Regions from separate parts of the Geobacillus sp. CCR genome, predicted to be linked through region 2. Evidence: a T-box and tRNA genes for the amino acid it is inferred to sense, from the RefSeq annotation. Region 2 holds a T-box; the other holds one or more tRNA genes.

Region 1 (3,370 bases), on a different contig from region 2:
CCAGCAACCAGTGACCCGTACGGGATTCGAACCCGTGTTACCGCCGTGAAAGGGCGGTGTCTTAACCACTTGACCAACGGGCCATTATGGCGGAGAAGGCGGGATTTGAACCCGCGCGCCGCAAAACTGCGACCTAACGGTTTAGCAAACCGTCCCCTTCAGCCACTTGGGTACTTCTCCAAAGAAATGGCTCCGCAAGTAGGATTCGAACCTACGACCTACCGGTTAACAGCCGGTTGCTCTACCGCTGAGCTATTGCGGAATGATGAATAACTATATGTTATGCTCATCTTCCAAATGTGCTCGTTGCCTCTTCCTCTGCCAGCTAATTCAAGGAAGCGAGATGCGTCGAGGCAACTCGCAGCGAATTCGAAGATGTGAAGCTCGTCGCTCCGATTTTGCTGTGGAACGATGGGGCATTGTTCGCCCATTATTATAGCGAATGACCCAAAAATATTCAATGGAAAATAATGGGCCTAAGTGGACTTGAACCACCGACCTCACGCTTATCAGGCGTGCGCTCTGACCAGCTGAGCTATAGGCCCATAAAAAGCGGGTGATGGGAATCGAACCCACGACATCAGCTTGGAAGGCTGAGGTTTTACCACTAAACTACACCCGCATATCATTTAGTTGAACATCCGCCACGCTGCTTCCATGCCCCTTCCTCTACCAGCTGATTCACAGAAGCCAGATGCGTCGGGGCAACTCGAAGCAGATTCGATGATGCAGATGCTCGTGGCTGAGGTTTTACCACTAAACTACACCCGCAAATATAGAATATAATGAAAAGGGCGACTAGTGGGAATCGAACCCACGCATGCCAGAGCCACAATCTGGTGCGTTAACCACTTCGCCATAGTCGCCTCGTTCTGGTGCCGGCTGCAGGACTTGAACCCGCAACCTACTGATTACAAGTCAGTTGCTCTACCAATTGAGCTAAGCCGGCATATTTAAAATTAGCTAGTGACTCATGTTGTCTGCCTGGTTGTGCCTCTTCCTCTGCAAGCTGATTCGAGGAAGCTGAGTGCGTCGAGGCAACTCGCAGCCAATTCGATGATGCCGATGCTCGTCTCTACCAATTGAGCTAAGCCGGCATATTTAAAATTAGCTAGTGACTCATGTTGTCTGCCTAGTTGTGCCTCTTCCTCTCCCAGCTAATTCGAGGAAGTCAAATGCTCGGTGTCCCTTCCTCTGCAAGCTTATTCAAAGAAGTGGGATGCGTCGGGACAACTCGCAGCAGATTCGACGATGCGAATGCTCGTCTCTACCAATTGAGCTAAGCCGGCACGATTTTAAAGTGCATGGCGGAGGAGGAGGGATTCGAACCCCCGCGCGCCTTGCGGCGCCTCTCGGTTTTCAAGACCGACCCCTTCAACCACTTGGGTACTCCTCCAAAAAAGCAACAATAATAATGGTGGACCTTGTAGGACTCGAACCTACGACCGGACGGTTATGAGCCGTCTGCTCTAACCAGCTGAGCTAAAGGTCCGATAATGGTGGCGGTGGAGGGGATCGAACCCCCGACCTCACGGGTATGAACCGTACGCTCTAGCCAGCTGAGCTACACCGCCAAATTTAAGTCAAAAGGTGGAGCCTATCGGGATCGAACCGATGACCTCCTGCTTGCAAAGCAGGCGCTCTCCCAGCTGAGCTAAGGCCCCATGATAAATCGGGAAGACAGGATTTGAACCTGCGACCTCACGGACCCGAACCGTGTGCTCTACCAAGCTGAGCTACTTCCCGACAAAACGCGCTCGAGAGGATTCGAACCCCTAACCTTCTGATCCGTAGTCAGATGCTCTATCCAATTGAGCTACGAGCGCACAAGTGCCGAGGGCCGGACTCGAACCGGCACGGTAGTTACCTACCCCAGGATTTTAAGTCCTGTGCGTCTGCCAATTCCGCCACCCCGGCGGAAGTGGAGCGGAAGACGGGGCTCGAACCCGCGACCCCCACCTTGGCAAGGTGGTGTTCTACCGCTGAACTACTTCCGCAAGACGATGAGCCATGGAGGACTCGAACCTCCGACCCTCTGATTAAAAGTCAGATGCTCTACCTACTGAGCTAATGGCTCATGGGTTCAATAACACTCCGAGACAACGATGTCCCTTCCTCTACTAGCATATTCGAAGATGTCAGATGCGTCGGGACAACTCGAAGCGAACTCGAAGATGTAGCGCTCGTTACTGAGCTAATGGCTCGCGGTTGCCGCCTTAATGGCTTAAGGGGTTATTAAGGAATAAGAATGCCGGCTGCAGGACTTGAACCCGCAACCTACTGATTACAAGTCAGTTGCTCTACCAATTGAGCTAAGCCGGCACATTTAAAATTAGTTAGTGACTCATGTTGTCTGCCTGGTTGTGCCTCTTCCTCTTCAAGCTCATTCAAGGAAGCCTTGTGCGTCGAGGCAACTCGCAACAGACTCGACGATGCGAATGTTCGTCGCTACCCATTGAACTAAGCCGGGGTGGTTTGAACATCTGACATGTCTGTGAACTACTCCCACTTAGCTTTGCATGAAGCGGGAACCTTCTTTCGGAACTATGATAAAAATGGTGGCTCGGGACGGAATCGAACCGCCGACACAAGGATTTTCAGTCCTTTGCTCTACCGACTGAGCTACCGAGCCATACCATATTTTTCGTGATTTTGGAACAATGGCGGTCCCGACGGGACTCGAACCCGCGATCTCCTGCGTGACAGGCAGGCATGTTAACCACTACACTACGGGACCAATTTTGGTTGCGGGGGCAGGATTTGAACCTGCGACCTTCGGGTTATGAGCCCGACGAGCTACCGGACTGCTCCACCCCGCGATGATGAGAAAGTAAGTTGATTTTCACAATGCTTTTAGTGTTGTTGTTCGTTGCCTCTTCCTCTACAAGCTGATTCAAAGACGCTCGATGCGTCGAGGCAACTCGAAGCGAATTCGATGAAGCAAAGGCTCGTTGCTCCACCCCGCGATGATGAGAAAGTAAGTCAGCTTTTATATTAAGATGGTGGAGGATGACGGGATCGAACCGCCGACCCCTTGCTTGTAAGGCAAGTGCTCTCCCAGCTGAGCTAATCCTCCACGAAATTGCCTAGCAGCGACCTACTCTTGCAGGGGCGCTGGCCCCAACTACCATCGGCGCTGGAGGGCTTAACTTCCGTGTTCGGGATGGGAACGGGTGTTTCCCCTCCGCCATAGCCACTAGGCAACAATGGACAAGTCTTATTATAAGGAAAGTTGACCTGTTGTCAAGACTTTTTCATTCCCTCAAAACTAGATAACCGTGCTCAGGAAGAAGCCGCTCGCCTGCGCTTTTCTTGGTTAAGCCCTCGATCGATTAGTATCCGTCAGCTCCACGTGTCGCCACGCTTCCAC
Region 2 (3,370 bases):
ATCAGCGAGGGATTTTTTTCCGATTTGACCGAAGGAAAGAAACGAATGGAGCTCGCTCCGTTCACCGCCAGAGAAGGCGTGGTCACCGTGGAAACAACGATGTAAGGAGAGTGGCTGTCCATGCTCATTTGCCCGAATTGCAAACGAAAAAATTTAGGGAAAATCGGCGTCAACCAGTACTACTGCTGGGATTGCTTTATTGAGCTGTCCGTCTCGAAAGGGATGATCCACGCCCATCAAGTGGAAGAAGACGGAACGTTGAGTTCTCTTGACGACTTGTTTGACGACCACGAACGCACGATCCAATTTTAGGGGGGACACGCATGAACCGGATGATGACGTCGCTGTTAGCAGTCGGATTAGGCGTCGCCGCTTATCAGCTCGCCCAACGAAACGATTGGATGAACGGTCGCACGATGCGGAGGATGCGCCGCCGCTTGATGCAAGCGATCCGCTGACGGCGCTCGCCCTCGCCTTTGCGCGGGGGCGTCGCCTTGTGGCTGTCAAATAGTGCTAAAAGCGGTGAAGGCATATTTCCCGCCGCATCTCCTACACTAAACGGTAGGAGGTGTGGCGATGGGCGAGCAACAATGGCTGTCGTTCTTTCGCATCGGAAAATGGCTGCTCATGACGGCAATCATCTATTTGATCGTTCGGATGAAAGACGTTTGGCGGCCGGTCATTGATTTTATCGCAACGGTGTTGACGCCGTTTTTGCTGGCGTCGTTTATTACGTATTTGCTCTACCCGCTTGTGGAATCCATCCATCGCAAAGGAATGCCGCGCGCCCTTGCCATTTTGTTGATTTATTTGTTGTTTTTCGGTTTGGTCGGCTACGGCTTGTACCGCGGCGTGCCGCTATTCATCGCCCAGTTGCGTGAACTGGATGAACAGCTGCCGTCTTTGATGAATACATACCGCCAATGGGTGCGCCACATCCACGACGAGACGTCGAATTGGCCGCTTGAGGTGCACACGCGCATCGAAGCGATGTTTGCCGAGATCGAGCAGGCAGCGGCGGCCGCCGTCGCGATGGCGATCAACGCCGCCAAATCGTTCATCGGTTCGGCGGCGACGCTGTTGATCATTCCGTTTATCGTCTTCTATATGTTAAAAGACATCGATGTGTTGAAAAAAGCGATTTGGTACATGACACCGAAGCGGTGGCGTGGGCCGGGGATGACGTTTTTGAAGGATGTCGATGAATCGCTCGGCGGCTACATTCGCGGCCAGCTGTTCGTCTGTGCGGCGATCGGTCTGGCAGCGGCGCTCGGCTTGTGGCTTGCCGGCATGGATTATCCGCTGTTGCTCGGCTTTGTCATTGGCGTGACGAACATCATCCCGTATTTTGGCCCGCTGATCGGCGCCGTTCCAGCGGTCATTTTGGCTGCCACCGTCTCGCTGAAAATGGTCGTGATCGTGCTTGTCATCATTTTTACCTTGCAGTTTTTAGAAGGGAACATCTTGTCGCCGTTGATCGTCGGCAAAAGCGTGCATATGCATCCGCTTGTCATTATGCTCGCCCTCTTTGCCGGCGGCGAGCTCGCCGGCGTGCTCGGCCTCATTCTCGCCGTTCCGACGGCGGCGGTGCTGAAAGTGGCCATCGCCCATTGGAAAGAGCATTATGCTTCGCATTGACAAATGCTCTCTGCTTGTCTATAATCTTTCAATGAAAAAAGCGAATACATAACGCGATGACGGATCGAGTATGTTGCAGTCCATCTTAACGCGCGAGCTCGCGCACAGAGAGGAATTTCCGCGGCTGAAAGAAATTCCAGATGAAGGGCAACAGAAGGCTAATCCGGAGCGCAGGCAAAACCTGACGCAAGGCTGCGTTACGGCCAAAGAGGTGATGGGCGTTTTTTGCCCATAAACAGGGTGGTACCGCGAGCATAACTCTCGTCCCTGCAGGGGATGGGAGTTTTTTTATATAAAAGGCGAAAGGGGAGGATCATCATGAAAAAGCTGACATCCGCCCAAGTGCGGCGCATGTTTTTAGAGTTTTTCCAAGAAAAAGGCCATGCGGTTGAGCCGAGCGCATCGCTCATTCCGGTCGACGACCCGTCGCTGTTGTGGATCAACAGCGGCGTCGCGACGTTGAAAAAATACTTTGACGGGCGCATCGTTCCGGAAAACCCGCGCATTTGCAACGCGCAAAAATCGATCCGCACCAACGACATCGAAAACGTCGGGAAAACGGCGCGCCACCATACGTTTTTTGAAATGCTCGGCAACTTTTCGATCGGCGATTACTTCAAGCGGGAAGCGATCCATTGGGCATGGGAGTTTTTGACGAGCGACAAATGGATCGGTTTTGATCCGGAACGGTTGTCCGTCACCGTCCATCCGGAAGACGAGGAAGCGTACAACATTTGGCGCAACGAAATCGGCTTGCCGGAAGAGCGGATCATTCGCCTTGAAGGCAACTTCTGGGACATCGGCGAAGGCCCGAGCGGTCCGAACACGGAAATCTTTTACGACCGCGGCGAAGCGTTCGGCAACGACCCGAACGATCCGGAGCTGTACCCAGGCGGGGAAAATGACCGCTATTTAGAAGTATGGAACCTTGTCTTTTCGCAGTTTAACCATAACCCGGACGGCACGTACACGCCGCTGCCGAAGAAAAACATCGACACCGGCATGGGCTTGGAGCGGATGTGCTCGATTTTGCAAGACGTGCCGACGAACTTTGAAACCGACTTGTTCCTGCCGATCATCCGCGCGACCGAGCAGATCGCCGGCGAGCGGTATGGCGAAGATCCGGACAAAGACGTCGCCTTTAAGGTGATCGCCGACCATATTCGAGCCGTGACGTTCGCGATCGGCGACGGGGCGCTGCCGTCAAATGAGGGCCGCGGTTATGTGCTGCGCCGCCTGCTCCGCCGCGCGGTGCGCTATGCGAAACATATCGGCATTGACCGTCCGTTTATGTACGAACTCGTCCCGGTCGTCGGCGAGATTATGCACGACTACTATCCGGAGGTGAAAGAAAAAGCCGATTTCATCGCCCGCGTCATCCGGACGGAAGAAGAACGGTTCCATGAAACGCTCCATGAAGGGCTCGCCATATTGGCGGAGGTGATCGAAAAGGCGAAAGAGCAAGGAAGCGACGTCATTCCGGGCGAGGAAGCGTTCCGCCTGTATGATACGTACGGCTTTCCGATCGAGCTGACGGAAGAGTACGCCGCTGAAGCGGGCATGACGGTCGACCATGCCGGATTTGAGCGCGAGATGGAGCGGCAACGCGAACGGGCGCGCGCGGCCCGGCAAGATGTCGATTCGATGCAAGTCCAAGGCGGAGTGCTCGGTGACATTAAAGATGAAAGCCGGTTTGTCGGCTACGATGAGCTTGTTGCTGCATCGACGGTCA

Evidence for each region. A T-box is a leader RNA that pairs with one kind of tRNA and senses whether it is charged. The one in region 2 lies ahead of alaS (alanine--tRNA ligase), so its partner is inferred to be a tRNA-Ala.
Region 1: it has a tRNA-Ala gene. The T-box ahead of alaS (alanine--tRNA ligase) is inferred to sense a tRNA for this amino acid. The anticodon was not compared.

The regions. Positions count from the first base shown of each region.
Region 1 covers NZ_JBREBQ010000041.1:17,630-20,999, forward strand. The annotation lists tRNA gene ACVBDQ_RS15450 (tRNA-Glu) at 12-83, opposite strand; tRNA gene ACVBDQ_RS15455 (tRNA-Ser) at 88-180, opposite strand; tRNA gene ACVBDQ_RS15460 (tRNA-Asn) at 188-262, opposite strand; tRNA gene ACVBDQ_RS15465 (tRNA-Ile) at 472-545, opposite strand; tRNA gene ACVBDQ_RS15470 (tRNA-Gly) at 552-622, opposite strand; tRNA gene ACVBDQ_RS15475 (tRNA-His) at 794-866, opposite strand; tRNA gene ACVBDQ_RS15480 (tRNA-Thr) at 874-949, opposite strand; tRNA gene ACVBDQ_RS15485 (tRNA-Ser) at 1,306-1,396, opposite strand; tRNA gene ACVBDQ_RS15490 (tRNA-Ile) at 1,416-1,492, opposite strand; tRNA gene ACVBDQ_RS15495 (tRNA-Met) at 1,498-1,574, opposite strand; tRNA gene ACVBDQ_RS15500 (tRNA-Ala) at 1,592-1,664, opposite strand; tRNA gene ACVBDQ_RS15505 (tRNA-Pro) at 1,673-1,746, opposite strand; tRNA gene ACVBDQ_RS15510 (tRNA-Arg) at 1,753-1,826, opposite strand; tRNA gene ACVBDQ_RS15515 (tRNA-Leu) at 1,832-1,917, opposite strand; tRNA gene ACVBDQ_RS15520 (tRNA-Gly) at 1,923-1,997, opposite strand; tRNA gene ACVBDQ_RS15525 (tRNA-Lys) at 2,005-2,077, opposite strand; tRNA gene ACVBDQ_RS15530 (tRNA-Thr) at 2,250-2,322, opposite strand; tRNA gene ACVBDQ_RS15535 (tRNA-Phe) at 2,557-2,632, opposite strand; tRNA gene ACVBDQ_RS15540 (tRNA-Asp) at 2,662-2,737, opposite strand; tRNA gene ACVBDQ_RS15545 (tRNA-Met) at 2,743-2,819, opposite strand; tRNA gene ACVBDQ_RS15550 (tRNA-Val) at 3,001-3,076, opposite strand; rRNA gene rrf (5S ribosomal RNA) at 3,085-3,201, opposite strand; partial or broken rRNA gene ACVBDQ_RS15560 (23S ribosomal RNA) at 3,313-3,370, opposite strand, start outside.
Region 2 covers NZ_JBREBQ010000002.1:150,508-153,877, reverse strand. The annotation lists gene ACVBDQ_RS02060 (PRC-barrel domain-containing protein) at 1-105, shown strand, start outside; gene ACVBDQ_RS02055 (hypothetical protein) at 121-312, shown strand; gene ACVBDQ_RS02050 (YrzQ family protein) at 324-458, shown strand; gene ACVBDQ_RS02045 (AI-2E family transporter) at 577-1,638, shown strand; T-box leader at 1,686-1,910, shown strand; gene alaS (alanine--tRNA ligase) at 1,957-3,370, shown strand, end outside.